2 regions of the Paenibacillus sp. SEL3 genome follow, and region 2 is predicted to be linked to the other one. Evidence: riboswitches for the same ligand, from Rfam matches in the RefSeq annotation. Region 2 holds a riboswitch; the other holds the start of a gene.
The links. A riboswitch is a leader RNA that binds a small molecule or an ion and turns the genes downstream of it on or off. The one in region 2 is predicted to bind glycine.

Region 1 (16,793 bases), 170 kb from region 2:
CATTGCTTTACGGCGTTCATGCTCTGCTGACAGGCCTGAGCGGCCTGGTCGTATACCTATTGGATGTCAAACTGGGCTTTTCCTTTTCAGCAGGACTCATTGACTATTTGGTCAATATGAAACTCTCCACTCACCCATTGCGAATGATCCCGGTCGGGCTTGTCTTCGCCCTCATCTATTACTTTCTGTTCCGATTTATCATTCTCAAATTCAACCTAAAAACTCCTGGGCGTGAAGATGATGGAGAAGACAGTCTCCTGTCTGAGGCTAACGAATCTGTACCCAATAAAAAAGCAAACGCTACATCCGACACTCCGTCCAGTCAGGCAGGCAGGGTACTAACCTATCTCGGCGGTTCGGACAATATCCTAAGCATTGATGCCTGCATCACACGGCTGCGTCTTGTCGTCAAAGACGACAAAGCAGTTAACGATCAAGCTCTCAGGCAGCTCGGAGCGTCGGGAATCATCAGGCTTGGTAACGGTACCCTGCAGGTTATTTTCGGGACTCGGTCCGAAATTCTGAAAGATGAAATACTGCGGTTGATGTCATGAGCTGAATCCCTAACTTAAGTACGTGCGTTCTTCATATAACAGACGCACGTGCTTTTTTTTATGGATAAACGTTTCAAATTTTTTGTTTTTGGTTAAGGCAATGCACATAAATGGGTAACAGCTTCATATGATGGAGCTAAACCATTTACAACTTGTTTAGCAGGCAGATTATCTCAGACAGCAAGGAGGGAAATGATGTGAAGACAGTACAATGGTTGGTATTATGTCTTGCTTTTCTCACTATGTTCAGTGCTTGTAGTGGACCCTCGTTCTCTGAAAGTCAATCATCTGAAACTAATTTGTCAAATGGAAAAAAGATAACGCTTACATTATGGTATTGGAACCGTTCCATTGATGATGAACTACTCGCCCAAGCGGAAAAACACTTTCCCAACATTGAATTAAAAACTCAAAAAATAGGTGGTGACTTCAAAGCTAAACTGAAGACAACGCTCGCAGCTCGTTCTGGTGAACCAGACATCGTAGCTCTGAACGACTGGATGGTGGAGCTATTTCCAAGTGCGGATCGTTTTTATGATTTAAGGGAGCTCGGAGCAGACCGCCTAAAAGATCAATATTTGGAATGGAAATGGAATCAGGGGATCACTCCTGATGGTAAAATGATTGCATTTCCCATGGATACTGGGCCTACTGCCCTCTTCTATCGAAGCGATCTATTTAAGCAAGCAGGCTTGCCTAGTGATCCTGAAAAGGTTAGTGCCTCGATCCGCATATGGGATGATTACATGGCAGCCGGAGAACAACTTCAGCAGAAATTCGGAAGCCGTTCGTTTTTGGCTGATAATATTGTAAACGTTTACAATCAAGTGCTCGCTCAGCATACAAACCTCTACTTCAAGCCGGATGGCAGCTATATTGGCAATCAATCTCCTGACATCCGTCTGGGCTGGAAAACCGCTGTCGATTTCCACAAGAAGCATCTGCTCGCCAATGCGGATGGCTGGACTCCCGAATGGAACGCTTCGGTCAATAACGGCAAAATTGCCTCTTTTGTAGGGGCTGTTTGGATGAAGCAAGTTCTCACAGAGGCCGCGCCGGATACAGCTGGCAAATGGAGAGTCGCCCGTGCTCCTGGAGGAGACGGCAACCTGGGTGGTTCGTTCATTTCTATCCTCAAATCCAGCAAACATCCCAAAGAAGCCTTTGAAGTCCTGACCTGGCTGCAAAACCCGGAACACCAGTTGGAAGCCTACCACAAAATCGGTCTGTTCCCGTCCACTCCCGGCGTCTATAACGATCCTATCATGGGGACACCCGAGCCTTTCTTTGGGGGTCAGGCCACCGGACTCATCTTCGCCGCCTCCGCACGTCATGTGAAAAGCAGCTATTTCGGCGAGCGCTACCCTGTCATCCACGGCATTGTGACCCGTCGCCTTGCTAATGTTGCCAAGCAGGATGCTAATCCTGATGCATTATGGACGGAAACCATGGAACGAATCGAACGGGAATTACAGCGATAAAAAAACAAAATTCAAAAAAGGCGTGTGGACAATATGCTGAGAGAAATCTGGAAGCACCGTGCCGTTTATGCTGCGATCTCGCCGTTTTATCTGCTGTTTGGCATCTTTGGACTGTTTCCGATTGGTTTTTCATTATACCTGGCGTTTCACAAATGGGACGGAATCGGAGACATGACCTACAACGGCTGGGGCAACTTTCGCTACCTTGTAACAGATCATGAATTTTGGCAGGCTGTAGGCAACACCTTTGTGATCTGGGTGTATGCAACAATTCCAATGCTATTCTTCGCACTGATTATTGCCTTTCTGCTTTATGCCCCATTTGTGAAAATGCGCACCTTATGGCGAGTTGGATTCTTCCTGCCCAATGTGACGTCTATTGTGGCCGTCGCCATCATATTTGGTGCCTTATTTGCCAACAATTTCGGATTTCTCAACTACCTTCTGCAACTCTTGGGACTGCCCATGGTTCAATGGCTGAATGTGCCATGGGGTATCCAAATTGCCATTTCTTCTATGGTCGTATGGAGATGGATGGGCTATAACGCAATCATCTATCTGGCCGGACTTCAGAGTATTCCGCATGTGCTGTATGAGGCCGCCAAAATAGACGGAGCAACCGGAGCACAAGCTTTTTTCCGCATCACTATCCCCATGCTGCGCCCAGTCATTCTGTTTACGGTCATTACGTCCACCATCGGCGGTATGCAACTCTTCACCGAGCCACAGGTCCTGGTCGGTAATGACGGCGGTTCCGGGGCAAGTGGCATGACCATCGTTTTATACCTGTACCGCGAGTCGTTCATTAACAACTATTTTGGATATGGTGCAGCCGTCGGATGGGGAATGTTCCTCATCATTGCTCTATTCTCCATCATAAACTGGAAACTCGTTCAAGGTAAAAAATAACGATGGGAAGGAGCTTCACAACATGATGCAGACACGTGCAAAATCCTTTGTTTTATATGCCGGATTGTTGGTGGGAATCATCCTGTCGATGTTTCCATTTTACTGGCTGATCGTTATGGCAACCCGTACAACTTCAGACATCTATCGTTTTCCACCGCAATTGTGGTTTGGCGGCCACTTCTTGGATAACATAACGAGAGTATTGCAGCAGATTAATTTTGCCGGAGCCTTTTTTAATACCCTTTTTGTAGCTGGTTCTGTTACCTTATTGGTTCTGTTTTTCGATTCACTGGCAGGTTTTGCATTCGCCAAGTTTGATTTTCCGGGCAAAAAAGTGCTATTTATCGTTCTGCTAGCTACAATGATGGTCCCTTCACAACTTTCGCTTGTCCCCTCCTTTGTCATGATGGCCACCTTTGGATGGGTAGGTACGTTCAAAGCGCTTATTATCCCGGGGATGGTAAATGCCTTCGGCATTTTCTGGATTCGTCAATATGCGGAAGAATCCATTCCAAAGGAGCTGCTGGATGCGGGGCGGATGGACGGATGCAGCTTTTTTCGGCTGTACTTAAATGTAGCACTGCCTATTCTACGTCCTGCGTTCGCTTTTCTCGGCGCGTTTACCTTTATAGGAGCCTGGAATGATTATTTATGGCCGCTAATCGTCTTAACGGATGAGCGTAAATTCACGCTCCAGATTGCACTGTCACAATTAAACGGGATATACAATACGGATTATGCGATGGTCATTGCGGGCACCCTGCTTGCTGTACTGCCACTTATAATTTTATTTCTTTTCATTAGCCGCCAGTTTATTTCCGATCTTGCCGCCGGAGCGGTCAAAGATTAGATTTATTTGAATTCCCTTATTCATTTCATGTATAATAGTTAATCGTCATTTCAAATAGCTTACATGGTAAAGTTAGGTATTCAACAGGCAATCAGGTTAAGCGATTTACGATTTGAACATGAACTATGAACTGAGGGGAACTTTCCAGATGAACAAATTCACATATTATAACCCCACCAAATTAATTTTTGGAGACAATCAAATTGAAGAACTGCAGCAGGAGCTGCTGAATTACGGCAAAAATATTTTACTGATATACGGAGGCGGAAGTGTCAAGCGAAATGGTCTGTATGACCAGGTATTAAACGCGTTAGAGCCGCTACATCTTAACATTCATGAATTGTCCGGCGTAGAGCCGAATCCGCGCTTGTCTACCGTTAAGAAGGGCATCGACATTTGCCGAAATGGAAACATCGACTTCTTACTTGCAGTAGGCGGCGGAAGCGTTATTGATTGCACCAAAGCCATCGCAGCAGGGGCTAAATATGACGGCGATGTGTGGGATATTATCAACAAAAAGCACATGCCGACCGAGGCTCTACCATTCGGCACCATCCTCACACTCGCCGCCACCGGTTCAGAAATGAATCCGGATTCTGTCATCACCAACTGGGAAACGAACGAAAAATACGTATGGGGCAGCGCGGTGACGCATCCGAAGTTTTCGATTCTGGACCCAAAAAACACCTTCTCTGTGCCACGTGATCAGACGGTATATGGCATGGTGGATATGATGAGCCATGTGTTTGAACAGTATTTTCACAATGTTAAAAATACACCGTTGCAAGATCGTATGTGCTTTTCCGTGCTGCAAACCGTGATTGAAACTGCACCTAAACTGCTGGAGGATTTGCACAACTACAAGCATCGTGAAACGATTTTATATGCCGGAACGATTGCTCTTAACGGAACACTGCAAATGGGCTACTTCGGGGACTGGGCTTCGCATACGATTGAACATGCATTATCAGCTGTATATGACATTCCTCATGCTGGCGGTCTAGCGATCCTATTCCCCAACTGGATGAGACATACGGTGGATCAGGATGCTGCACGCATGAAACGGCTGATGCTCAGTATGTTTGACTTAGACACCGTAGGTAAAACAGATAGAGAAATCGCCTTGGAAGGTATTGACCGTCTTACTGCATTCTGGACAAGTCTCGGTGCCCCTTCCACCCTGGCCGATTACAATATTAATGATGAGCAATTGGAAAAAATCGCAAACATTGCAGCCCGTGAAATGGAATACGGAGGCTTCGGTAACTATAAAAAGCTTAATCAAGGAGATATTTTAGCTATTTTGCGCGCATCGTTATAACATTTAAAAAGGGAGTGTCCTCAAGCCTATGGTGGCTGAAGACACTCCCTTTTGGAATTTATGAATTAACCGTTTGTCCCTTTTCTTCTACTTGGATAGCAGCCCCTACATGGGTACCTGCAAGAATACCCTTTTTCTTATTAGGATACAAAGAATCCATATAGGTTCGGGTTTCTGCAACTACGATTCCCGATAAGCCAAGCAGTGCAATCAGGTTCGGGAAAGCCATCATTGCGTTAAAGATATCTGCCAGCAGCCAAATGGCTTCCAACTTGATGAACGCACCTCCTGCCACAAGTGCGATGAACAAATAACGGTATGGTTTAATCCATTTGACACCCAGTAAATATTCAACACAACGTTCCCCGTAGTAATTCCAGCCCAGTATCGTTGTAAATGCAAATAAAATAAGGCTAATCGTCACGAGTTCTGCACCAGCCGGAAAGGCACTGGAAAACGCATGCTGGGTCATCAGACCTCCATCGTCATTTCCACTCCATATTCCCGTAACCAGCAACGTAAATCCCGTCAGATTACAAATAATCATCGTATCGATAAATACGCCTGTCATGGATATCAACCCTTGTTCTGCAGGCCATTTCGTCTTAGCAGCAGCTGCTGCAATTGGCGCACTTCCCAAACCGGCTTCATTAGCAAAAATACCTCTGGCAACTCCACTTCGCATCGCCAACATAATCGTCGCTCCGGCAAATCCACCCGTTGCAGATGTGGTCGAGAAGGCCCCTTGTAATACTAAAGCAATCGCATGAGGAAGCTCTCCTGCAAACTTAATGAGTACAATTAAGCAAACTACGATATAGAGCCCCGACATGAATGGAACAATCTTTGTGGATACCTTGGCAATACTTTTGAGTCCTCCAATCGTAACAACAGCAGTTAACACGGAAATAATGATCGCTGTAACTACCGTTGGCACTCCAAAGCTACTTTCCGTCGAAGAAACGATAGCCTTTACTTGCGGAAAAGTACCGATTCCAAATAGGGCTACAAGAACACCAGAAAAGGCAAACAACATCGCCAGCGGCTTGAAACGGCGGCCAAGTCCGTTTTCAATATAATACATCGGACCACCCGAAAATTGTCCGTTCCGGTCTTTAACACGGTATTTAACGGATAATAATCCTTCCGCATATTTGGTTGCCATCCCGAAAAAAGCTGCAACCAGCATCCAGAATAATGAACCGGGCCCACCCAGCTTGATCGCTGTCGCCACGCCAACAATACTTCCTGTACCTACAGTAGCTGCCAGTGCCGTACTCAATGCACCGAAGCTGCTTACATCTCCGCTACCTTCGTCCGGCGCTTTACCAATTAGCTTGAGCGCCAAAGGCAATCGAATAACCTGAAGCAGCTTCAAGCGGATCGTTAGCCACAACCCCGTGCCCATCACGAGAATAAGAAGCGGCGCTCCCCATATCCAGCTGTCAATCGTTTCTAACACATGTACCAAATTCATTTCAACCCGCTCCTCCAGCATATTAGAAAACAAAAAAGAGTCAAATCCGCTGATTCGACTCCTGGAGAGGTTAAAGGCACGAAAAAATACAACCATCTTGTGCAGGTTTTGCCTCTAATAGCTCATAAAAAAGCCTAGGGCATTCCCTGTCACAGGTTATTCGCGTCTCTGTCCTTTTGCCTGAGAGTTTAAGCAGATGTTCTCTGCGGTGCACCTTCGGCGCCCAATTAAGGGTCTCTCCAGAGTTCTGTCCGTTTACGGTCCCCGCTTGTGGCTGTAAACAGCCTAAGCACCTGAGAGTTTTGCCCCTTCGGTCGGAACTTTCGTTCCATCTCCCGCAAACATCAACCAGACATATGAAATTTTTATTCATTATACAGAAAACTTTCAGCTTATTACAAGTGAAAAGTTTGTGAAGCCCTCTGAAATATTATTATTGAGTCTATCAAAAAAGCGGGTACAGCAGATCGCATCCTTAGGATGTCCTCTGCTATACCCGCCCGAGATGATATGGAATTACAATTCTTCACCGTTGGTTGCTATCACATTTTTATACCAATTAAAAGAGTCTTTTTTGGAGCGTTTGAGCGTTCCGTTACCGTCATCATCCAGATCAACGTAAATAAATCCGTAGCGCTTGGACATTTCGGAAGTAGACATGCTCACAAGGTCGATAGGGCCCCAGCTGGTGTAACCAATCAGATCAACACCGTCGGCAATCGCTTCCTTCATTTGGGCAATATGCTGACGCAAGTAATCAATGCGATATGTGTCATGCACAGAGCCATCTTCCTCCACCTTATCATATGCACCCAAGCCATTTTCCACGATGAACAGAGGCTTTTGATAGCGATCATAAAACGTATTCAGTGTAACACGCAGGCCGATCGGATCGATCTGCCATCCCCAGTCGGAGGACTGCAGATACGGATTTTTCACGCCGCCAATCAGGTTTCCTGCTGCTTTCTCGCCTTCTGGACCTGCCGATACGGTCAAGGTCATGTAGTAGCTAAATGAGATAAAATCAACCGTATTATTTTTCAAAATTTCGTCATCGCCGGGTTCTGTCTGGATCACAATATTATTTTCTTCAAAATAACGATTCATATAGTTGGAATATTCCCCACGGGCATGCACATCCGTAAAGAATAGGTTCATCTGATTTTCATGCTGGGCTTTCAGTATATCCGCTGGGTTACACGTATGTGGATAGCTTTCTATACGTGCCAACATACAGCCGATCTGAGCACCCGGGATGATCTCATGTCCCCGTTTGGTTGCCAGTGCACTAGCTACAAATTGATGATGCAATGCTTGATATATCGCTTGCTGTTTGTTTTCTACACGGTCAATAACCACACCGCCACCGGTGAACGGACTCATGGTCATTACATTGATTTCATTAAAGGTCAGCCAGTATTTTACTTTATCCTTATAGCGTGTAAACACCGTTTCGGCATAATTGACGTAATGCTGTATGACTTCACGACCCAGCCAGCCATTATACTTCTGAGTCAGACCTAGCGGTGTTTCATAATGTGACAATGTTACCAAGGGCTCAATATTATATTTGCGTAGCTCATCAAATACATTGTCGTAGAATTGCAATCCTGCTTCATTCGGCTCGTGATCATAGCCATTCGGGAAAATCCGCGACCAGTGGATGGACATACGAAATACTTTAAAGCCCATTTCAGCGAACAATGCAATATCTTCTTTGTAGTGGTGGTAAAAGTCCACACCTTCACGTTTTGGGAAACGGGCATTGACTTTGCCTGCCAAAATGTCTTCGAGTCGCTCGGACGAAATCTCTATAGCGTGATCGTTCTTACGTTCCGCTTTGGGTACATAAGCAATCATGTCTGCGCTGGACAAGCCTTTTCCATCTACGTCAAAAGCACCTTCCAATTGGTTGGCTGCAGTTGCCCCGCCCCACAAGAAGTTTTTCGGAAATCCTTTTAGCATCTTCGTCATGGTATAAAGACCTCTTTCCGTATATAAGATTTTCACTTTGGCCTAAGTAATCCCATCAAATGCTGCAAATGTGAATCCATACCTAACGGTAACCGTTCTCCTTTGAAATGCATTGACAGATGCTTTAAAATAGATGTAATGCCCTCATAAGCATCCTAATTGTTGTAACGCGTTTCATGTCAAGTATTTTTTTCTTATGTGAGGAGAAGCACCATGTCGAATCTTGATCAAATTGCAAAACTGGCGGGCTTTTCCAAGGCTACGGTATCCAGAGTATTAAATCAGTCCCCCCATGTCAGTCATGAAACAAGAGCTAAGATTTTGAAAATCATGCAGGAATTAGATTATGTTCCTAATCGGAATGCCATTTCCCTATCCAAGGGTCAGACGCTTCAGATTGGTATCATCACTTCAACGATTAATGAAATTGTTCTTGCTTTTCTGGACAGCTTTGTAGAAATCGCCGGACAATATGAATTCCAGACCATTATTTATACTTCGGGAGAAGACAAAAAGAAAGAGCTTCAAGCTTTTGAAGATTTAAAAAGAAAAAGAGTCGACGCGCTGGTCATCATTTCCTGCGTGAATGACACTGATTTTTTGAGTACCTATTGTAAATATGGCCCGATCGTGGCCTGGCAACGAATGGAGCATACCGATATTCGCTCCGTCGCAATGGATCAATATGAAGGTTACATGCTAGCATTAAAGCATTTGATACAAAAAGGCTATACCCGTATAGCCAATGCTTTTGGTCGTCCGAGCAGCATCAATACCCATAGCAGACAACGAGCCTATGAACAGATCATGAGTGAGCACAATCTGCCAGTGTTGCAACACTGGAATCACTCTTCAATTTATAATATCCGTGATGGCGAACAGGTCGTACGGGATTTGTTACAGCATCGGGGGGAATTCCCAGAGGCTATTTTATGTGCTAACGATTATGTAGCTGTGGGCATTCTCTGCGAAGCACGCAGACAACGGCTGAACGTACCGGGAGATCTGGCGATTGTTGGGTTTGATAACACGGAGCTGTCGCATACGTTGGGGATTACAACGATTCAAAATCCTATCATGGCTCAAGCACAAAATGCTTTTTTCATGCTTTCCCCCCAGCTGATTGGACGCCAAATGGAGCTTCATTCGCTAGAGTACAGCCTCATTGAACGTACGACCACATAAGGTAACGCTTTACTTGCAAATTAGGCAAAAGGGTCTTGATATAAAATGTTTTTTGTCGAAACAGAATAAAAAATGTTGAAATCGCTTTTTTTTGTGCTACAATAGCACTATATCGAAGGATTGTGACCGGTGATGCGGGCAATGCCTGAGTTCAATTGAGTACTATTGCTAACAATAGTATTGAATTGTGCTTAGGCATTTTTTATTGGTAAAGGATGGGAGGGGGAACTTCAATGATTATTGAGAAGGTGCTCAATAACAACGTCCTATTGACTAAAAACGATAAAGGCAAAGAGGTCATCGTGATGGGAAGAGGTATTTCCTTCAAAAAGGTGGCTGGCGATCAAGTCGATGATGATAAAATAGATAAGATTTTCATGTTAAATGAAAACGAGTTCACGGCCAAACTAACCGAGCTGCTGAACGATATTCCTGTATCTCATCTGGAGGTCGTGAATGAAATCGTAACCCATGCAACAGAAGTGTTGGATACGGAGTTAAGCGATAATATTTATTTAACGTTGACCGACCATATTCATTTTGCCATACAACGGCAAGAAAAAGGACTGGCACTCCAAAACGCGATGCTGTATGAAATTAAACGCTTTTACAAAAAAGAATTTGCAGTTGGACTGGATGCTCTCCAAAAAATTGAAAATACGCTCGGAGTAAAATTGGGCGAAGATGAAGCGGGATTTATTGCATTGCATATGGTGAATGCACGGATTGACGGTAACGAAATGAAATCTACACTGAAAATGACCGAGATTGTCCAACATATATTGAACATTATTACGTACCATTACGGGATTGTGCTGGATGAGTCTTCTTTTAGCTATTCGAGATTTTTGACACATTTGCAATATTTTGCGATGCGAGTGATTCGTAAAGAAGTCATTCACAGTGGTGAAGAATTCTTGTACAACCAGGTGAAGCAGACGTATACCGAAGCTTTTGCTTGCGCCCAAAAGATCAATGAGTATCTGGAAAAAACATACGATCAATATTTAAGCAAGGATGAATACGTATATCTAACTATCCATATTCATCGGGTAACTGAGCGTAATAACATATAAGACTAACAACTTCATACCCCTCATCGTTCATGGATTGTGACTGGTAAGGCAGGCAAAACCTAAACTGATGGTGAAATCGACGTTCCCTTATAGGAAGAGTGCGCAGTTTTCACCACGAGTTTAGGTTTTTCTTGTTTACAAGGTTAAAAAGATGCATGCCGGCGCATCTTAGCAACAAATGTAAACGGTAAACCCTATCAGTAGCAAGAATAACCCATAAGGAGTTCTAAATATGAGTGATAAAGAACTATCTAAAAAAATAGTGACTCTCGTTGGCGGCGAAGAGAATGTCAATTCCGTATTCCATTGCGCTACACGCTTGAGATTTAAATTAAAAGATCGCACAAAAGCAGACAAAGCTGCACTGGAAGCAACACCTGGTGTCATTACAGTGGTGGAAAGCAGCGGCCAGTTCCAAGTGGTCATCGGCAACAATGTAGGTCAAGTATTTGAGCATATGATGGCAGAAACGAATTTGCAGGATGCAGACAATCCTAATGCCAAAAAGGAAGAATCTTCCGAAAAAACAAATGTTCTCGGCAAAGCGGTCGATATCATTTCCAGCATTTTCTCACCTCTCTTGGGTGCTCTTGCCGGAGCAGGTTTGCTCAAAGGGATTATGGCCTTAATTGCGTCGCTTCATTGGATTGATACTACAAGCGGTACGTATCTCATTTTGAACGCCGCTTCGGACAGCGTATTTTATTTCTTGCCTATATTCCTGGCTATTACTTCGTCCCGTAAATTTAAGACAAATGCCTTTGTATCGGTCGCAGTTGCTGGAGCACTCGTGTACCCGGATGTTATTGCAGCGGTGGACCATCCGGCAAAACTGGCTTTTCTCGGGATTCCAATCATTCTGATAAAATACAGTTCCAGCGTAATCCCAATTATTCTCGCGGTATGGGTACAGTCCTATGTGGAACGTTGGTTTAATTCCTTTGTTCATCAATCGGTTAAAAACATTATCGTCCCTATGCTATCACTGCTAGTTGTTGTTCCGTTGACGTTTTTGGCCTTTGGTCCAGTCGGTAACCTGATCAGTCAAGGCTTGGCGAACGGTTTTACATGGGTATACAATTTAAGCCCATTGATCGCCGGAGCTGTGGCTGGTGCATTCTGGCAAGTGTTTGTTATTTTCGGTGTACATTGGGGCTTCGTTCCTATTATGCTGTCCAATATTGCTACATTGGGTTATGACACGATGCTTCCGATGCTTACAGCAGCCGTACTTTCTCAAGCCGGTGCAACACTGGGGGTATTCCTGAAATCTAGAAATACTCAAATGAAGGCTTTGGCGGGTTCCTCTACACTGGCGGCTGTATTCGGGATTACAGAACCAACGATTTATGGTGTAACTTTGAAATTGAAAAAGCCTTTTATTTATGCTTGCATATCCGGTGGTATTGGTGGCGCTATTATCGCTTCTGGCGGAGCGACTGCAAAATCCTTCTCCCTACCTAGTTTACTGGCGCTGCCAACTTATTTTGGAACTGGATTCTTGTGGGTAGTCATCGGTTTGCTCGTTGCCTTTGTACTCGCAGTTGTGTTGGTTATGATTTTGGGCTTTGATGATCCAAAAGAAGAAACTGCAAAAACAGAAGCTGCGCCTATAAAGAAAGAAGTGACAATCGAGAAAGAAATTCTCGTAAGCCCACTGCAAGGTAAAGTATTGCCTTTGGAACAATCTTCTGATGTTGCTTTTGCTTCAGGTGCTATGGGGAAAGGAATCCTTATTGATCCTACAGAGGGTGTGCTGACATCTCCTGTCAATGGAACGATTACGACCGTATTCCCAACCGGACATGCCATCGGTATTACTTCCAATGACGGAGCAGAAATTCTGATTCACGTTGGTGTGAATACAGTGAAGCTGAAAGGACAATTCCTTGACAAGCGCGTCAAAGAGGGTGATGTAGTGAAGCAAGGGCAATTGTTGCTCGAATTTGATATCGAACAAATTAAGGCGGCAGGCTATACAACGACTACGCCGATTATCGTAACAAATTCCGCTCAATACCTGGACGTATTGAACACAATGGAAACTGAAGTGAAGCGTGAGGATTACTTGTTGACTGTTGTGGTCTAACATTTAATTATCAGACTAGGGCATTTTGCATAAATCCCAGGAGCGTTTTCAAATCAGCAGTATATAGATCGAAATGCTTTAATTCGTCTATATACTGTACTTACAAGCGTTGGGAATCGAATTATGCAAAATGCTGACTAAAGAAGCTTTCCCTACGGGAAAGCTTCTTTTTTATACATAATGAGACAAGTGTTACAGTGAAAAACGAAAAAATCATTTATTGTAAGTTTGAGATTGTAAAAAAAGGAGGGTTTCTGTGAAAAAAGGATATATCGCCGGGTTAAGTGTCATTGTATTGCTTCTCATTGGTATCGCTATTTCAGCTGTAGTTAAATTTCAAGATCTGGAGCAGGTTGTTCAGCAGAAAGATAAAGAGATCCAAGCAAGCAAAAGCAATTATCCCGAAATATATGACCACTTGAATGCGGTTACACTAGATGGTTTTAAGCGTTTGATTCAGCAGGATCAAAGTGTGTTTGTCTATGTCGGCAGACCGAGTTGTGGCGATTGCAATCGGTTTGAGCCTAACTTTAACAAGATGATCGAACAGTATAATCTAGGCTCTAAAATTACTTTTTTGAACGTTCACAAAATCCATAAGGACAAGCCTCAATGGAATAAATTCAAAGAGGATTACAACGTTAAATACACCCCCACTATTGCAGAATTCAGAAACGGCAAGCTGGTTGATAAAATAGAATGGACGCCCAAAAGAGACCTCAGTACGGATGCTGTAAAAGAGTGGCTGACTTCCAAGAAAATTATTATTTTATAAGTCTCTTTTCTATTCAATTCATTACAAACACAGAGAACTGTTTATGCAAAAAAAAGGTATTCATTCGTATAACGCATGAATACCTTTTTAGGAATGAACAGGCATCTAAGCTCTAATAAAAAATAGTTCCTACTACTCTTCACTGCCTTCTGATAAACCTCGTTCGTATCTATCAGTCCCTATATTGTAGACACTTCATGAGTATGGTCGTCAATCGAATCAGGAAATTCATAACGGATAATATCCGTTTCGGATACGATATGTCCGATTTGTGACTCAATGAATTCTAAATCTCCTTCTACTGCCCCTATAAAATGCTTTGTACCGGGTTCAATGACGATGACCTCACCGGGGCTGACTGTCTGTATCACGCCATTGATAGAGACACTCCCGGTTCCAGAAACTATAGTCCAAACTTCTTTACGAAACTGATGCTCATGATAGCTGATAAATCTCCCGTTTGAAATGACCACGCGTTTGGTCACTGTCTGCAATCCACTTGCTGCCGCTTGATGGGATAACACCGTTTGCTTTCCCCAGAAGCGCTCCTCAAAACGTGGTCCGATTTCAATTTCCGCCACCATATCCTTAATTCCTGTGGATGACTGCCGATCCGTAACCAGCACGCCATCCGGCCCGGCAACGACGATAATGTCCGGGACATTCCAGATACTGACCGGAATCTCCAGTTCATTGATGATATGCGAGTCATGTGAAGCTTCTGAAATATATCCTGGACCACTCAGCTTCGAACTTACTTCTCTCACCAACGAATCCCATGTGCCCAAGTCTCTCCACTCTCCATGATATGGAAGCACAGAGAGCTTATGAGTATGCTCTACTACCGCAATATCGAAGCTAGTTTTAGGCAAGTCTGCATAATTTGTCGAAAGAGATTCATAGTCGGATGGTATACCCATTTGCTTCAGAATATCCAATAAAAAGCCCAGTCTAAAAGCAAACACCCCGCAATTCCATAAGGCCCCTTCACGGATCAACGCTTCTGAACGAATCAGATCCGGCTTTTCTACAAATGAACTAACCCTATAATATGGCTGGTCAAGTGAAGGAGAGGCTGAAGGCACAATATATCCGTATTTATCAGAGGGTTCCGTCGGAGCAGCCCCCATTAATGCGATATGGCTTCCTGATTGCTCTAATATGGAAGGAAGCCTGCGCAGATGCTCAAAAAATTCATCCCCCGCATACCCGTCCACAGGCATGACCCCTACGATCTCGTCGCGTGATGCGCCTGCAACGTCATGCAAGTAGGCCGTAGCCAGGGAAATGGCCGGGAAGGTATCCCGCTGAGTCGGCTCCTCAATGACTACAGCATCTCCGCCAATTTGTCCTCGAATCAGCTCGGCCTGAGTTCCACTCGTTGAAAAATAGGCCTCATCTGCCAAATTCGCCTCATCTAATTGCCTCCATATTCGTTGCAGCATACTTTCGGGCCGTTCGTCGTGACGTAGTATGGAAAGAAACTGCTTGGGACGGTTCACATTGGATAAGGGCCACAGACGTTTACCCGAACCTCCAGATAATAAAATCATTCGCAAAGATGCAACCTTCTTCCTGTAAATTAATATTTTTCTTACATTATAAGACTGTTCATTTTTCGCATTTCTGCCGAATACATAAGTATGTATTATCGTGGCAAATACATGATTATGCAATGCTATTGTATCTTTGTCTGTACAGGAGATGTCAGTCATGCCCATAAAAATACTCATCATTGAAAATCAAAAAGGTTTGGCAGATATGATTGCTCTTCACCTTCAGGAGGAAGGCTATCATACCGAGCTTATTTATGACTCTAAACTTGCAATTCCTACACTCATGCGTTTTAAGCCGGATATTATTGTGACCGCTCTAATGTTTTCCGGTAAAGTCGAATGTGCGCTGATCAGCCAAATCCGTCAATTTACCACAGTCCCTATGCTGGTCATCTCTAATAACACCGTGCTGAATATAAGAATAAAAGCTCTGGATGACGGAGCAGATGACTTCTTATGCAAGCCGTTCAGTCTGATAGAGTTAAATGCCCGCATCAAAGCCCTGCTGCGCCGCTGCGGCCGCAACATGCCTGTTGAATCGCCAACCGTTACGCAAAGGCTTAAAAAGGTAAGAGTGTGGGTAAATGATTATCGTCACAGCCTGCTAGTCGATGACCAAGAAATAGAAGTCACTCAAATCGAATTTTCTATTATAAAAGAAATGTCCTGCAATCCAGGTAAAGTCTTTACCCGCAGTGAGCTGATGGATCGGATCAAAGGCGGAGATGGCGCTTATCTGGATCGCACTATCGACGTACATATTTCCAGCCTCCGCAAAAAAATAGAACGTGACCCTAAAAATCCTCAGCACATCCGTACCGTCTGGGGCAGAGGCTACAAATATGAGATGTAGCCGTATCATGGCTACCCATTTCCCCACTGAGCAGCTTGCTTTTTATGGAAGGTTTCGCTTCTTCCATCGCCGATAAGGAAGAAAACAAGCTGCTCCACCCAGTATCCCTATGAGGAACAGTCCCCATCCGAAACGGTAGGCGGAAGCCAGAATAACGACGACTTTCCCGTTCCCGTTACCATTGGTAATAAATCCGGTAGTTACTCCATTCACAGACAGACGGGCTCGCTGATTTTCGCCACCCAGCCTGAACTCCCATAGTGGATTGGGTGATTCGGTCTCCCGGATCAGCACCTGCTGATGTGTCGGATTATATAGCGTAAAACTACGTTCCATGGAATTCTCACGAGTAGCCTGAATGCTTTCCGAAGCATGTGGAGCCATAAAAAAGGTATCCATATCCGTTCCCTCAAACAACGTAAATTGATCCACTGTAATCATGGCTTGATAAGGGATAATGGAATATTCCTTCATTTGAAATAAGCCTGACTGCTTCTTGTGCGCATGCGCTAAAATTTGAAACTGCATCATGGCGGTTCCTGCCGGTGCCTTCACAATTTGATCATAATGATTCCATTGTTCCTTATCTCTCTCCTCCACCTCATCAATATAGGAGGTTTGAAGAACCTGGGACGCTTTATTCAAAAATATGACCTTCATGTGCCGACTTCCAACTTGTGCTGATCGCGCATC
Region 2 (16,793 bases):
CGTCGGCCGCTTAAGGGTAGGCCCCGCATCCAATTCCCATCCATCCGGGTTGGTTTGAGCCAAATCAATGATCGCTGTACGTTGCCCGTTGGCTGATACCGCTGTGGCATATGGATCGGCAGCATAATGAACAGTGTTGTCCGCCCACTCCAGCCTGTACATGTAATAATATTTGTTCCAGTCACCTTCCAGCTCTATAGACCATACCCCTTGATCATCACGGATCATGAGAAATTCCTGACCCCCGCCGTGCTCCTGAACGTTCCCCTCCTGATCGTACGCCCCCGCATCGCTATACAACGCTATATGGACCTGCTTCGCAGTCGGGGCCCATACCTTGAACTTGCTGCCCGCAGGCGTATAAGTAAGACCCAAATCATAGCCTTCATATATGGGATATTTTGTGTGCTCAAGCTCTTTAAGCTGATTGAAATCTGACATTTCTGTTCACCACCCATTTCTGTACATCGGCTTACAGCCTCTGTTCATCCATCATTTATGATGTTTATGACTTGTCAATATACCTCAGGATTTGCAAAATCCTCACCTCATAGGCTATCAAAATAAGACAAGCTTGAAAAGCTGGATGATTTAAATAAGGATGACGCTCCCATTTCAACACGCACACTCCATTTTATGACAAAACGATGAACAGGCTACAGCTTTCGCCTTCAAAGCATCACATTTATTTCCCAGCTTTCATCACGTTCAGGAGAGTCGGCGGTTATCCATTTGAAAAATTTCGTCAGCCATTCGCATAGTAGAGCTTCGATGCGAAACAAGGATGATCGTTTTGTCTTGCTGCTGTTCTTTTAACGATTTTAAAATAATCGCTTCGTTCAAACTGTCCAAATTGCTAGTTGGTTCGTCTAGCAGTAAGAGGGGCGCATCATGAACAAAGGCTCTGGCCAGCCCCAAGCGCTGGCGTTCACCACCAGACAGCCTGTCCCCCAATTCTCCGACCCGGCTGTCATATCCTTGAGGCAATGTCATAATAAAATCGTGTACTGATGCCTTACGGGCTGCTTCCACAACCTGTTGATGTGTAGCATCCGGCTTTCCAATTTTGATATTAGCTGCAATGGAATCGTCAAACAGGAATGTATGCTGATCGACGTAGCTTTGCAAGCTTCTCAAATGTCGGGTCTCAATGTCCTTCAAATCGTGGTCAGATAGTAAAATCCCACCCTTCTGCGGGTCCCTGAATCGCATCAGCAACTTCAGCAACGTTGACTTACCGGACCCACTTTTACCCTGAATACCTATAATTAGCTTGTGTGGTATCGTGAGACTTACATCATTCAGCACCGTTTGACCATCGTATGCAAAAGTCACCTTGTCTATCTGCGCTCCAGTAAAGCCAACGGTCATTCCATTCATATTTTCTTCTACCTCCGGGCTCTCCTCCAGCAGACTTAGCACTCGCTCCCCGCTTGCCAGCGTTTGAAGCAAATTGTTGGACAAATTGCTCAGTGCGACCACCGGACCAAATGAACTAAACAGAGCAATGACTGAAATCAGCATACTTGTAAAATCCATCTGTCCTTTAGACATGCTATACAATCCAGCTAGCAGCATCAAGAATGAAAATCCGACTACAGCTGCATCTGTGACTGCTCTTGTGATGCCTTCATGATGCTTCAACTCTTTCTGCTTGGCATCCAACTGATCCGTACGACGGTTAATTTCATTTAATCGTTGTTCCCCTTGCCCATATTGCACAATTTCCTTCATCCCACGTAAGCTGTCCAAAAAATAACTGCTCAGCTGGCCGAAGCTGCTCCGGTATTCCATCCCTTGGCGCTTGCCCATACGTGTCGTAAGTAGGGGAATAAACAAACCGACGGTTATGTAAGCAAGCGCAGCAAGCCAGCCTAGCAGAGGCTCATAAGAACCGATAAAAAACACCATGAGCAGTGAGGTGATGATGCCAATCATTACAGGCGCTATCGTATGCGCATAAAATACTTCCAGCAGCTCAATATCACTCGTAATGAGTGATATCAGATTCCCCTTGTCCTTGCCTTCCAATTTGGCTGGAGCGAGTCTTCGCAGGGCTTGAAGCACCTTATCACGCAGTACAGCCAGTAGCTTGAAAGCGAGATAATGACCACTCATTTGCTCGCCATAACGGAATACGCCGCGCAGTACGGCACAAACCACAATCACCGTCAGCAAAAACGATAGGGTGTAGCCTGTCGTGATGCTCGTTGCTGTAAGCAGAGCCAGGGCTCCGAACACTATAATGCCAATAGCACAAACAAAACCAAGCACTCCTGTAACAATCGTGATGAGCAGTACAGGTAAAAGAGGACCCGCCAATACCAATAATTGGCCCATGATCCGTAATCCGTGTCTACGCATATACAGCCCCTCCTTTTACAAACTGCTCTACCTGGTGTTGACTGAGATACATCTCCGCATAATGTTCCTGCTGGCTCAACAGCTCATGATGCGTTCCCGATTCTGCCACCAAACCGTTTTGCAGCACATAGATACAGTCGGATTGAACTACATTTTCCAGTCTGTGAGAGATAAGAATCACTGTTTTTTGACCTGCCAGCGCATGTATAACCTCCATAATGCCTTCCTCACTTTCACTGTCAATGTTAGAGGTGGCCTCGTCAAAAATGTAGACACGACTATCATGTAGCAATGCTCTGGCTAGTGCTAGCCTCTGGCGCTGTCCTCCTGACAGATTGGCTCCCTGCTCTTCCAGTTCTGCTTCCAGACCTCCTTCTGAGAGGATAAAATCATACAGCTTCACTTGTCGCAAAGCTTCCAGCATGTGTTGCTCATCCGCGTGCTCATTGCCCATTTTTAAATTTGCTTCCACGGTGCCTTTAAAAATATAGCTGTTAAAACCGATCCAGGTCATATGACGCATGCGGCTTTCTTCCGAAATATCGGTAAGCTCGGTTCCTCCAATCGTCAGGCTTCCTCGATACCCCTCGTGATGCCCAACAATCAATCCGGCTACCGTACTTTTACCAGAGCCTGATTCCCCAACAATGGATACAAAGCTGCCCTGGGGAATATCCATGGATACATTTCGTAAGGTATCTCTTTCGTCGTAGGCGAAACTCACCTGTTCCAGACGAATATCTGTGGTTTCTATGCTTTTTTGTCCTTGGATAAGGTCCTCTGTGCTCAACATTTGGAATATTTTGTCACTTGCAGCCATTCCGTTCATGGCGATATGAAAGTAAGAACCCAGAAGACGCAGAGGAATAAAAAATTCTGCCGACAGCAAAACAATGATGATTGCTCCTGCCAAGCCAATTCGTCCAGAAGAATATTCGCTTACCGCGACCAGTACACCCGCAACGGCACCACCAAATGCGATAAGATCCATAATGGCCACGGAGTTAAGCTGCATAGTCAGCACTTTCATCGTCATTTTGCGAAAATCTTCAGCTGCTGTGTTCATTTCCTGATGTTTATCCTGGTCTGTTCCGTACATTTTGAGCGTAGTCAGACCTTGCACATTCTCCAAAAAGCTGTGGCCCAAATTGACGTAACTACCCCAATATTTCCGAAAAAGCTTTTTAGCCATCCTCATAATGACAATGATCGACACTGGAATTAAGGGAACGCAGATCAATAGTATAATGGCTGCTTTGAAGCTGACAAAAGAGAGGGTAATGAATAACGTTACGGGGGCAAGCAGACTGTAAAATAGCTGAGGCATATATCTACCGAAATAGGTTTCAAGCTGCTCTACCCCTTCTACAGCAACCTGAATAACCCCCGAGGTGGAGGTATGATCTGTATATGCGGGCCCTATCTTCAGCAACTTGCTGTAAATTTGCGAGCGCAGCGTTTTTTTAGCATTTACCGAAGCACGATAGGATAACATACTGGCTGCATAATTGCTCAGGCAGCGAACTGCAATAGCAGCAATAACAATGACCGTCATAGATAGAATCAGCTTGCGAGTCACTTGTCCTTCCCATGCCTGCTGCATAACAAAGGCCATAGACAACACAGCGGCTATACTCCCCAAAAGACCGATCCACTGCACAAGCACACCCCATACGATATATTTTCGAGAATGTTCCACTAGACCGAGCAGACGGCTGTCGACCATTTTAGACTTTTTTTTTGGAGTAGGTGCAGGTGAAGATGATGGTGTTATTTTTGCTGCAGCGTTTCTCACTGTTCCGATTCGGAATATAAAGTAATAATATTTAAAAAGGATGACCAAGACGATGAGCGTTTTGCCCCACACATTAGGGGTGAAAATAAAGCCTATAATCAGCATCGTTGACGCTAAGCCCAATGTCGTGATTTTCGTAGACAGCTTCAACGACCTTGTTTGAACAAAACTCTCTAGATGCTTTTGGTACAGGGAGGTATTCGAAAACCACTGGTGAATCCTTTCGGACCCCCGCATAAAGAAAAAGGTCGCGAGCAGCAGAAACGGTGTAGTCGGTAGCAATGGTAGCACTACACCAATAACTCCAAGCGCCAAAAATAAAAACCCTAAGGTAATATAGATCGGTTTCACTATAATCCTCCCTAATAGTTATAATAGTAATGATTTCATTTTATAGATAATGATAATCATTATCAATATAAACAATTTAAGCAGGTTGTTATGTGATGTAAATCACGCATATAAAAATCCTCTTGAAGCACATCTCTACAGAACACGCTAGTGTTGATGTGGATGCTTTGTCTTCAAGAGGATTATCGAAATCTAATGTTAGTAATACGTTGTTTTATGAATTTATAATATCATATTGCTCCAATATCTGCCGATGTAACGGGTGGTCTGCGGTTATGGAAGTATAACGCGTCAGCGCCACACCCAGCCCTTCGTTGCGGATCACCTGCTGAAGCTCGACTGCCTCGGGGTCTTCCGTAATATCAAATTTACAGGCAGCAGCCATTCCTAACGCCAGATGATCCGTCGGAATGCCATACTCCTGCGCTTGGAGCGCGGGACGTACAAGACGGTCATTGGGAGACAGCTTGCGTAATGGTGAACGTCCGACCCGAGTAACATCGTCTATTAGATTAGGGTTGCGGAAGCGATCCAAAATTTTAGAGATGTACTTCCTATGCTCCTCTTGATCCAAACCGAAGCGCTTCACAAGCACCGCTCCCGTTTCCTCCAGTGACCCTTGTATCGAATCCACCACCTTGCTATCCTTCATGGCCTCCTGAATGGTAGCATAACCTGCGGTATAACCAAGATAAGCTGCCACGCAATGTCCCGTATTTACCGTAAACAGCTTTCGTTCAATGTAAGGCTCTAGATCCTGCACGTACAGGATACCTTCGATTTCTTCATGCTCAGATGCCATTTGCGAACGATCCACCACCCACTCATAAAAAGGCTCTACCTGCACATGTAACGGGTCCTCGTGTTGCTGGATCGGCACAATCCGGTCTACGGCAGCATTTGGAAAATACACCGAAGCCTCAGCCTTGGCACGGGTCGCCTCATCCAATAGCGCAAAAACATGCTCTTTCAGTTGCGCACTGCCTCCGATTGCATTTTCACAGGCAATCACATGCAGCGGCCTCGCTCCTCGCTCTACCCGCCGCTTGATGCCCTCCGCAATGCCTGCTGCAATGTGCTTGAGGATGCTGACACCTACTGCGGTCGTTACCAGATCAGCGTGGTCTACCGCATCGGCTACAGCCGCTGCATCCTTGCCGTCAATCGCCGTCACATTCATGACCAGCTCCGTATCCTTTGTATCATTGGCTAACTCTACGGTGTATTGTTTACGACGGCGTAACTCGGATACAAGGGTGTCATTGACATCTGAAAAGACAACCTCATAGCCTGCACGCGACAGAATCAATCCGATAAAGCCGCGACCGATATTTCCTGCTCCAAAGTGGACGGCTCTCATAGCTCCAGCTCACTTTCGAACAGATCTATAATTTCCTGTGGGGTCACCGCGTTGCGAAGTTTCTCCATGTTTTCTTCCTCTGCACACACCACAGCAATACTCGTCAAAATCTCCATATGATCGCCGCCTTGTGCTGCAATGCCGATTACCATGTATGCTTTTTCTTCCCCAAAATCTACGCCTTGCGGAAACTGAACGATGGAGATGCCTGTGGATTGAATAAGCGTCTTGGATTCCTTGGTGCCATGTGGAATAGCCAGCCCGTTCCCGATATAGGTGGACACGATCTCCTCGCGTTCCAGCATCTTGTCAATGTACTCACTTGAAATATGTCCTGCATCCAGCAGGATTTGTCCAGCCATACGAATCGCCTCATATTTGTCTTTGGCGGTTGCATTCATTTTCACTTTGTCTATCGTCATAATACTCACGGTAGGTTCCTCCCTGTCCCTAATTTACTGTGGAAAAATCCAGCTAGCTCAATCGATATATAATTGACAATATGATCCCTGCTACCGTGTTCCAGTAGCGTAACCATGTCTTCCTGCAAGAGTAATGCACTAATCTCGCTCAATACCTCCAAGCTTTCTCTCGGCAGCTCACGAGGTCCCAACATGAGCAGCACGCATTCTACCTGTTCGCCTGTATCCGCCAACAGCGGCTCTGCCAGCTTATACAAGGTAAGCGAAGGTTTGCGAATATAGTGGCTACGCGTATGAACTAAAGCAATGGAGGTATCAGAGATCACCTGACTACCTTGGCGCTCTCTTTCCATGAGTTGTGCAGCAACCGCAGAAGGCTCTGTAACATTCCCCCGCCCCGCCTCCAACATGCATATAGCCTCTACGGTCGCCGCCATATCCATCTCCTGATTTTCCAGCGGGTACACTTGAAATTGCTGTACAATGTGTACAATTTCATCGAGACTTTTCCGCAGACCGGTAAGCCACTCCATGTCCTGACCGGGCTGAACAACCTGTTCCTGCTGATGGTCATCAGGATGATTGAGTGTAATATGCTGGATAAATTGACGCAGGCGATCACTCTCCTCCTGCGTCAGCAGCGGGCTGATCTTAAGATAGCGATCTGGTTCAAGCGGTAGCTCTACTGTCGAAATGATCAGATCATAATCCTCCTTGGGGATCCGCGCCGCCTCGTACCATGAGGCCCTATCCACAATTTTGATCTGTGGCAGCTCTTTGGCGAGCCTTGTTGCCAGAAGTCTGGATGAACCAATGCCGCTCGTGCAGACTACGATGGCCCGCACCTCCCGCCGCAATTGTCGCAGCCGCTCCAGCGAAGCGCCGAAATGCATGACGAGAAATCCGATCTCTTCATCAGGGACTTTCATTTCTGTCATGTCTGCTGCAGCCTTTTTCACTGAGTCGAATAAGCTGCTGTAATCCTTGCGGATTTGCTGAAGGAGGGGATTACGAATCGACTTGCCTTCCTTCAAACGTTTGAATACCGGAGCCATATGGGCAATCAGTCCTTCACGCAGAACACGGTCCTCTTCCAATGGCGTGCCTGTTTCTTCCTCCACACGACGAATCAACTCATGAACCGACTCCAGCAGTACAAGATCATCGAGCGGCAGCAGCCGGGTAGAATGATCCTCGGCATCACGGAACAGCAGCCTGAAATAAGATCGTTCCGGGTCCGGAAAGTTTATATCCAGCGCCGCTGACAATTCTGCGCATATGCGTTCTACCATAGCTGTACGCAGCATGATATTCTCATCCGAATCTGTTTTTAAATAGGAGAGAAGAGGATCCATAACATACCCGAGTCGTAGACGTGCCAGCGAAACGCAAATCTGAATCAGCAACTCCATATATTTGCTTTCCACCATGTTTTCCAGCCACTTTTCATGGGGCTGCCAGAGGGCCTTTTCCACGATCAGCAAGTTCCCTCTGCCAATCATCTCCAGCAATTTGTCGGAGACACGGGTCACAGAACGAACCTCTCCCTGGCTGGAAAACAGATCAGATTCATCCAAATGTTCGAGGGCCAGCTCGGAAATCGCCCGTCTTTTGTCTATCTCCCGTCCGGTAATCTCGACACCGTATCCCCGTCTGCGGACAAGCACGAGCCCTCGATCTCCGATCCAGTCTTGTAATTCGTCCAGATCATGACTGACCGTAGTTACCGTGACTTTCAGATCTGAAGCCAGCGCCAGCAGCTTGATCGGCTCCCGTGTATCCAGCAGCATGCAGAGAACCACGATCTTTCTCTCCTCAGCCGAATATTCGTCTGGATTCGTATGCAGCAATTGCTTTCGCAGGCATACAAGCTGAGCTGGGTCTGCATCTATACAGATACCAATCCCTGACTTTTTCTCCAGCTTCACCTCATGAGCTGCCAGCCAATGCTCGACTGCGCCCAGTTCCCGATGAACCGTCCTTGTGCTGACATTGATCTTCGTGGCAATTTCTCCGGCTGTAACCTCTTTGGACTGCTCCAGAAGATATTCCACGATGTCACGTTGTCGTTTCGTAATATTCATAAGCGCATACCGTTCCTTCCCAAGCTCATCCCTCCAGCAGGAGACGTACACTGCATACAGTCAGCCTGACTAAGACGGGGATTAAGAATCGGATTTCAGACGTTCAACCAGCGCTTCGTATTCAGGACTCTTCAAAAAATTGTCAATGGAAATGTGCTCAGCTTTCGGAGCTACTGTTTTAGCCCGGTCTGTCAACGTTTTTTGCGTAATGACAATATCCGCATCCTGTGGAATTTCACTGATTGCCGTATTCGTAACTGTTACGTCTACGCCCGCCTGCTTCATTTTTTTGCGTAAAATCGAGGCACCCATCGCGCTTGAACCCATACCTGCATCACAGGAAAAGACAATCTTGTTCACTTCGGATTTATCCTTGAGCGTTCGATCTGCGACAATCTCGGCAGCACGATCAGATTCGTGGTTATCTTCCATTACAGTGGCGTTAGCACTGGCACTCTTGCTTTGATTTTTCATATCTTTCAGGCGAGATGCAGCTTCCTCCAGCCCCTCTTCTTGTTGCTTACCTGTCTTGAGTAACACTGCTGCAACAGCAAAGGATACGACCGCAGCAGCGATCACCCCGCTCAGCATTGGCAAATATCCACCTTTTGGCGTCATTAGAAAATAGGCGATGATACTACCCGGTGAAGGAGCAGCAACCAGTCCGGCACCTGTCAACATGAAACAGAAGGTTCCCACAACACCGCCAGCTATAGCTGCAAGAATCAGAATCGGCTTCATCAAAATATAAGGGAAATAAATTTCATGAATCCCGCCGAAAAAATGAATGATGACTGCGCCAGGAGCTGACGACTTCGCAGAGCCTTTACCGAACAGACAGTAGGCCAGCAAAATACCAAGCCCCGGCCCAGGGTTGGATTCCAGCATGAACAGTACGGATTTGCCTGTTCTTGCAGCTTCCTCCAACGCAATCGGACTCAATACTCCGTGATTCAGCGCGTTGTTTAAAAATAATACTTTTCCGGGCTCAATAATGAGGTTGACAAGCGGCAATAGCCCCGCGTTCACGAGGAACTGTACCCCTGCCGACAACACTTGACTGATCATTTGTACAACCGGGCCGATCGCCACATGGGCAAGCAGTGCTAGAATGGCACCGATAATCCCGGCCGAAAAATTATTGACCAGCATTTCAAAGCCTGATCTGACTTTGCCTTCAATGGCCTTGTCGAACTTCTTCAATATCCACGCAGCCAGCGGACCAGCTACCATCGCGCCCAGGAACATCGGGATATCGGCTCCTACTATGACACCCATCGTCATGATGGCACCGATCACACCTCCACGCTGTCCGTGAATCATCGTGCCCCCTGTATAACCAATCAGCAGCGGCAACAAATAATTTTTCATCGGATCAACCAACTGTGCAAAACCTTCGTTCGGGAACCATCCGGTCGGAATAAAGAGTGCCGTAATCAACCCCCACGCAATAAAGGCTCCCATATTGGGCATAACCATACCGCTAAGAAAACGGCCAAAACGCTGTACGGCGACACGAGTGCCTCCTTTTGAACTTGGCTTTGCGTCCAATGTACTCATATTCAAATCCTCCTTGTAGGTAAGCATCACTACCTTTTCTTAAAATTCATACTAAATGACAGCGCTATCTTCATCAACGAAATGAAAACGTACTTTCGTCATGAACGTTGATGACAACATTTAAATTTAAATTATCCAGGAAGATATTATACCTGCATAATTCTTCTTAATATGACCTGTAGCTATAGAAATTAGTCGAAAAACCGTGCTGGATTATGTATGATTCCTATATGGGGACAACCCACTATATCAGAACAACACACGTAATTACGTTTTCAAAAAAAGACAAAAAAATAGCCGCTACGTCAAATCATAGCGACTATTTTATACAAAAATCGAGCAAACTAACGATGCTCTTATTCAATTAAAAATCAATATAAAATTCCGAATAACACGCTATTATTTCATGCTGCATTGCTCTATTTATTACTCCGAAATCAACTGCTCATACTGATCCGCCGACAGTAGTTTGCCCAATGCTTCCTCCACATCTTTATCCATCTCTACTTCTACCATCCAACCTTTGTCATAAGGAGATTCATTCACTAGCTCAGGTGTACCTTCCAGCGCTTCATTCACTTTTAATATAGTTCCCGTCACCGGAGCAAAAAGGTCGGATACCGTCTTCACCGATTCAATCGTACCGATCTCCGCTCCCTGCTCAATCGTTACTCCCGCCTCAGGTAATTCTACAAAAACAATATCACCCAGTTGGTGCTGTGCAAAGTCTGTAATACCAATCCGCACCGTTCCATTCTCTGTCCGCTGAACCCACTCATGTTCGTCTGTATACCAAAGTTGCTGCTTCACTTCACCCATTCTGTTCCCCTCACTTCCATATGAATAAAATCGCATTTGCTCACCTGTATTAGACAGGTTAAGATTATGACAATAAGAACACTCATGTCAATAATACTAACAAAAATACTTCATATCACCTCCTATAGCGCTCTATATAAAAATATAATAATTTATAACAAACGCTTACATATCCTTATTTATATATTAAATGTTTTTTCTATTGTTTTTGATGACATTTTTATTGACATTTTGAATGAATTTGCGTATTAATGGGTTATAGCAAATACTTTGGGAAACACCCCGACAACTGCAAACGCGGATGAACGCAGAGGGAGAGACTGCCAAAAAGATTCGCATAGCTGTTGCCGCTTGTGAGACAGTTGTGCACGCGAATCGGATCAAGTTGTTATCTGCAAAGCCAGGTAATATACTGCTGATCCCGAAGGTAGCGCCGAAGGAGTAAGCCTGCATTGCAGGTGAATCTCTCAGGCAAAAGGACCTCTGCCGGACGCATCTCTGGAGAGCATTCGCTATTGGAGCGGATCACCCAAGAGGAAACCCGGTACATACCGGGGTAACTTTCTGGTATCAAGGACAGAGCTGAAAAAAGAGTATAGACTGCTGTCTATACGTTTTTTTCGGCCTGTCTTTTTTGTTTTGCCGATCACACCGGATAGGAGTGGAAACATGACTAATTTGCGAAAAACACCGCTATATTCGTCCTACGGGACGCAGTCTGGGGTTCGTTGTATTGACTTTGGCGGCTGGGAGCTCCCCGTTCAGTTTAGCGGTATCCAAAAGGAGCATGAGGCCGTCCGGCAACGTGCGGGTTTATTCGATGTATCGCATATGGGTGAGTTTTTGGTTGAAGGCAAAGAGGCCGAAGCTTTTCTACAAAGGGTGACCACGAATGATGTCAGCCAGTTGGAACCAGGTCAGGCACAATATTCACTCCTGTGTTACCCCGATGGAGGTGTAGTAGACGACCTGCTTGTTTACTGCAAAGGACCGGAGCGCTACATGCTCGTTGTGAACGCCTCCAACATTGATAAGGATTGGGATTGGTTACTTCGTCATGTGCCTGCATCCGTTCACATGGAGAATGTGTCTGATGCAATAGCATTGCTGGCATTGCAGGGACCGGAAGCAGCACGTATTGCCGCAGCCGTGGCAGATACGGATATTACGAATCTGGCATCTTTCCACTTTCATGAGAACGTGCCATTGTTCGGAGCAAAAGCACTCGTCTCACGAACCGGATATACGGGCGAAGACGGTTTTGAATTTTACGTACCTGCCGCGGAAGCACCCGCCGTATGGGAGGGTTTGCTTCGTTCCGGTGAGTCGTATGGGCTGATTCCCGCTGGACTTGGTGCTCGGGATACACTACGCTTTGAGGCTCGGTTGCCGCTATACGGACAGGAGTTATCTGCCACAATTTCACCACTCGAAGCCGGTCTGGGTTTCTTCGTCAAGCTGAATAAAGGAGATTTTATCGGTAGAGAAGCACTTCAGCGTCAAAAAGAACAAGGGGTTCCTCGTAAATTGATCGGGCTGGAAATGATTGATCGCGGCATCCCACGCGCCCATTATCCGGTATTCGCAGAAGGACAACGCATCGGTGAGGTCACAACGGGGACTCAGTCGCCCACCTTGAAGCGTAATCTGGGCCTCGCCTTGGTGGACAGTCGTTTTAGCGCCCTCTCCACACCGCTGGAGGTTGAGATTCGTGGCAAACGCCTGCGTGCCGAGGTAGTGGCAGCACCCTTTTATAAACGCCCGCGCTAATCTTAAACTCTCTTCATTCCAATAAAGCAAACATGTCAGATATGAACTTCCGGGTTTTTCAGCTCACACTTTTTTATTAGCTAATTACGATTTAAAATTTTGCTTTTCGAAAGGAGCCAGAACCTATGAAGCAGCATCGTTATCTCCCTATGACTGAACAAGATCAAACCGAAATGCTGCGTGTGGTGGGTGTATCATCCATTGATGATTTATTCAGTGACATTCCAGAGGCCATTCGATATCAAGGGGAACTCCCTCTTTCTTCTCGACTCGATGAGAAAGCCTTAACCCGCCACTTGGCCGAGCTGGCTGGACACAACGCCAATACAGACACACATGCCAGCTTTCTTGGCGCAGGAATTTATGATCATCATATTCCGTCGGTCATCCAGCACATCACTTCACGCTCGGAATTCTATACAGCCTACACCCCCTATCAGCCGGAAGTAAGCCAAGGCGAGCTACAAGCCATTTTCGAATTTCAGTCGTATATTTGCGAATTGACGGGCATGGCTGTAGCTAATGCCAGCATGTACGACGGAGCGACTGCACTGGCGGAAGCGGGCTCACTGTCCGCCGCAGCTACCCGCCGTAAACAGCTTATCGTATCGAGGTCCGTCCATCCAGAGGCACGTCAGGTATTGGCAACCTATGCACGCGGATTGAATTTGGACATCGTGGAGATCGGCTGTTCGGACGGTGTAACGGATGCTGATGCGTTAGCGGCGGCCGTATCGGAACAGACCGCGGCTGTTTTGGTCCAAAGCCCCAACTTTTTCGGAGCCGTGGAAAATCTACAGCCGATGGCTGACCTCATCCATGCACACAAAGGTCTTTTGGTCGTCAGTGCCAACCCACTGGCACTTGGCTTGCTGGAGACACCCGGCAAACAGGGCGCGGATATTGTGGTAGGAGACGCGCAGCCACTTGGCATCTCCTCTTCTCTCGGCGGTCCGACTTGTGGATACTTTGCCGTTTCTCAGGCACATATGCGCCGTATCCCCGGCCGTATTGTGGGTCAGACCACTGATCGCAATGGTAAACGGGGTTTCGTGCTGACCTTGCAAGCCCGGGAACAGCATATCCGCCGCGAAAAGGCCACGTCAAACATTTGTTCCAATCAAGCATTGCTAGCTTTATCTGCATCTGTATACTTATCTGTTATGGGTAGACAGGGGATCAAGGAAGTAGCCGAGCTAAATTTGCATAAAAGCCGATATGCCTTAGAGCAATTGCTGAGCTTGAAGGGCGTAACTGCCTCGTTTAACGCACCAACCTTTAACGAGTTTGTCCTTAGACTGCCTGAGGGTACAGATATGAGCAGACTCCAGACCGAGCTGCTAGCTGCTGGATTTATCGCTGGCTACGATTTGGGCCGGGACTATGAGGAACTCGCTGGTCACATGTTGATTGCCGTGACGGAGCAAAGAACCAAAGAAGAGATTGACCAATTTGTGCACACCTTGGGGGGATTGCTATGACACATACCGGACAGGATCAGAAACAAGAGCTGTTAAAGGAACACGATCAAGCGCTCATTTTTGAATTGAGCCGTCCGGGTCGCATCGCCTATTCCCTTCCCGAGTGCGACGTTCCCCGTCGCCCGGTGGCAGCGCTTTTGCCAGACTATGCGCTGCGCAGCGAACCTGCAGCATTACCCGAGGTATACGAAGTAGACGTTATTCGGCATTATACCGCCTTGTCCCGGCGCAATTTTGGCGTGGACAATGGATTTTATCCGCTCGGCTCCTGTACGATGAAATACAATCCGAAGGTGAATGAGGATGTCGCCCGATATACAGGCTTCGCCAAAATCCATCCATGTCAGCCCGAGGAGAGCATCCAGGGTGCCATGGAGTTGCTGCATACGCTCCAAAATGATTTGGCTGCGTTAACTGGCATGGATGCCGTCACGCTTCAGCCCGCCGCGGGCGCCCATGGCGAATGGACCGGGCTGATGATGATTCGCTCATACCACGAAGCACGTAGTGAGCGACGTACCAAGGTGCTCGTGCCGGATTCGTCGCACGGAACGAACCCCGCCAGTGCAACCGTCGCAGGCTTCGAAACAGTCACCCTTCCTTCCACCCCTGAGGGGCTGGTGGATCTGGATGCGCTGCGTCAAGCCGTAGGCAACGACACCGCTGCGCTCATGCTGACCAACCCGAACACGCTTGGGCTGTTCGAGAAGCAAATCACTGACATTGCTGCCATCGTGCATGACGCGGGTGGTCTGCTCTACTATGACGGGGCGAACTCCAACGCCATCATGGGGATTACCCGTCCCGGAGATATGGGCTTCGATGTAGTGCATCTCAATTTGCACAAAACGATGAGTACCCCGCACGGTGGCGGTGGCCCCGGCGCTGGGCCTGTCGGCGTAAAGCAACGGCTCATCCCTTATTTGCCCAAGCCGCTTGTCGTACGGGATCCACAGGGGGTGTACCACTGGGACCGGGAACAGGGAGATTCTATTGGACGGGTTAAAGCCTTTTACGGGAACTTCGGTATTCTCGTCCGTGCCTATGCCTATATCCGTAGCTACGGGCCCGATGGCTTAAAACGTGTATCGGAATGTGCTGTACTCAATGCCAATTACATGATGCATCGGCTCGCTCCACATTTTGACCTGCCCTACCCTGGACATTGCAAACACGAATTCGTGATGTCGGGGCGAGGCTTGAAAAAATTTGGAGTGCGCACGCTTGATGTAGCCAAACGGCTGCTTGATTTCGGCTACCATCCACCTACAATTTACTTTCCGCTGAATGTAGAGGAGTGCATCATGATCGAGCCCACGGAAACGGAAAGTAAGGAAACACTTGATGCTTTTGTCGACACTATGATTCATATTGCGCGGGAAGCAGAAGAGAACCCTGAGCTGGTGCTCAATGCACCATATACTACTCCAGTCACACGATTGGACGAAACTACCGCAGCCCGCAAACCTGTACTGAATTGCTCATGCAGTTAAAACAAATTCTACTTTAAAGCATGCAAAAAAGCCGGTATCTAATTAGATACCGGCTGCTGTATGTACACAGCAATTTTTTGTTGGAAAAAGATATAACCTTTGAAATGTAATACCCTTCCTTAGCCTTCGATGCTTTGAACCAATTCAACAACCTGTTCTGCTGTTTGCATGTCCAGAGCTTTTGTAGCCAGTTTTTCCATGTCCGCACGGGACAACTTGGAAATTTGACTACGTGCTGGCAGAATGGAAGTGGCGCTCATACTGAACTCATCAAGTCCGAGACCCAGCAGCAACGGAATTGCTGTTGTATCTCCTGCCATTTCGCCACACATACCAACCCAACGTCCTTCACGGTGAGCGGCATCAATAACCATTTTCACCAGGCGCAGAATGGATGGATTGTAAGGTTGATACAGGTAAGAAACCCGCTCGTTCATGCGATCCGCTGCCATTGTGTATTGAATCAGATCGTTTGTACCGATACTGAAGAAATCTACTTCTTTTGCGAATTGGTCAGCCAATACCGCTGTAGAAGGAATTTCTACCATGATGCCCAGTTGAATTTCTTCGGATACGGATACACCCTCAGCTACCAATTTTTCCTTTTCTTCCAACAAAACAGCTTTAGCTTCACGGAATTCGTTCAGCGTAGCAATCATTGGGAACATGATGCGCAAGTTACCATGCACACTCGCACGCAACAAAGCACGCAATTGAGTGCGGAAAATATCCTGGCGATCCAGACACAGGCGAATAGCACGGAATCCGAGGAACGGATTCATTTCTTTCGGCAGGTCCAGATAAGGAAGTTCTTTGTCACCACCGATATCCAAAGTACGGACTACAACCGGTTTACCTTCCATTCTTTCCAGAACAGTTTTGTACGCTGTATACTGTACTTCTTCGGATGGAAGCTTATCGCGTCCCATGTACAAGAACTCCGTACGGTACAAGCCAACGCCTTCACCACCGTTGTCCAGGACACCAGCTACATCATTAGGCGTACCAATATTGGCTGCCAGTTCGACATGGACACCATCGACAGAAACCGTAGCTTCGCCGCGCAGCTTGCGCCACTCTTCGCGTTGCTTGTCGTATGCCACTTGTTTAGCACGGTATTCTGCAACAATCTCTTCGGTAGGGTTCACGAATACGTGACCATCTAAACCATCAACGATAATCAAATCGCCACTTTTTGCTTGAGACAATATATTTTTCGTTCCCACAACTGCCGGAATTTCAAGTGAGCGAGCCATAATAGCCGAATGCGAAGTACGTCCGCCGATATTCGTTG

Region 1: it holds a riboswitch for glycine, as region 2 does, so the genes downstream of both, ACYCS5_RS05490 (alanine/glycine:cation symporter family protein) here and gcvT (glycine cleavage system aminomethyltransferase GcvT) in region 2, are expected to answer to the same signal.

The regions. Positions count from the first base shown of each region.
Region 1 is NZ_CM137725.1:1,156,246-1,173,038, forward strand. Features, by position in the region: gene ACYCS5_RS05465 (PTS transporter subunit EIIC) at 1-554, shown strand, start outside; gene ACYCS5_RS05470 (ABC transporter substrate-binding protein) at 752-2,035, shown strand; gene ACYCS5_RS05475 (carbohydrate ABC transporter permease) at 2,069-2,944, shown strand; gene ACYCS5_RS05480 (carbohydrate ABC transporter permease) at 2,967-3,794, shown strand; gene ACYCS5_RS05485 (iron-containing alcohol dehydrogenase) at 3,943-5,115, shown strand; gene ACYCS5_RS05490 (alanine/glycine:cation symporter family protein) at 5,174-6,592, opposite strand; glycine riboswitch at 6,751-6,845, opposite strand; glycine riboswitch at 6,864-6,940, opposite strand; gene ACYCS5_RS05495 (glycoside hydrolase family 1 protein) at 7,109-8,566, opposite strand; gene ACYCS5_RS05500 (LacI family DNA-binding transcriptional regulator) at 8,780-9,751, shown strand; gene licT (BglG family transcription antiterminator LicT) at 9,985-10,827, shown strand; gene ACYCS5_RS05510 (beta-glucoside-specific PTS transporter subunit IIABC) at 11,060-12,916, shown strand; gene ACYCS5_RS05515 (thioredoxin family protein) at 13,173-13,691, shown strand; gene ACYCS5_RS05520 (sugar phosphate nucleotidyltransferase) at 13,871-15,244, opposite strand; gene ACYCS5_RS05525 (response regulator transcription factor) at 15,405-16,100, shown strand; gene ACYCS5_RS05530 (hypothetical protein) at 16,143-16,793, opposite strand, start outside.
Region 2 is NZ_CM137725.1:986,979-1,003,771, forward strand. Features, by position in the region: gene pulA (type I pullulanase) at 1-441, opposite strand, end outside; gene ACYCS5_RS04700 (amino acid ABC transporter ATP-binding/permease protein) at 709-2,364, opposite strand; gene ACYCS5_RS04705 (DUF454 family protein) at 2,357-4,510, opposite strand; gene ACYCS5_RS04710 (mannitol-1-phosphate 5-dehydrogenase) at 4,725-5,870, opposite strand; gene ACYCS5_RS04715 (PTS sugar transporter subunit IIA) at 5,867-6,301, opposite strand; gene ACYCS5_RS04720 (BglG family transcription antiterminator) at 6,298-8,376, opposite strand; gene ACYCS5_RS04725 (PTS mannitol transporter subunit IICB) at 8,458-9,936, opposite strand; gene gcvH (glycine cleavage system protein GcvH) at 10,363-10,755, opposite strand; glycine riboswitch at 11,149-11,248, shown strand; gene gcvT (glycine cleavage system aminomethyltransferase GcvT) at 11,425-12,525, shown strand; gene gcvPA (aminomethyl-transferring glycine dehydrogenase subunit GcvPA) at 12,651-14,006, shown strand; gene gcvPB (aminomethyl-transferring glycine dehydrogenase subunit GcvPB) at 14,003-15,499, shown strand; gene ptsP (phosphoenolpyruvate--protein phosphotransferase) at 15,619-16,793, opposite strand, start outside.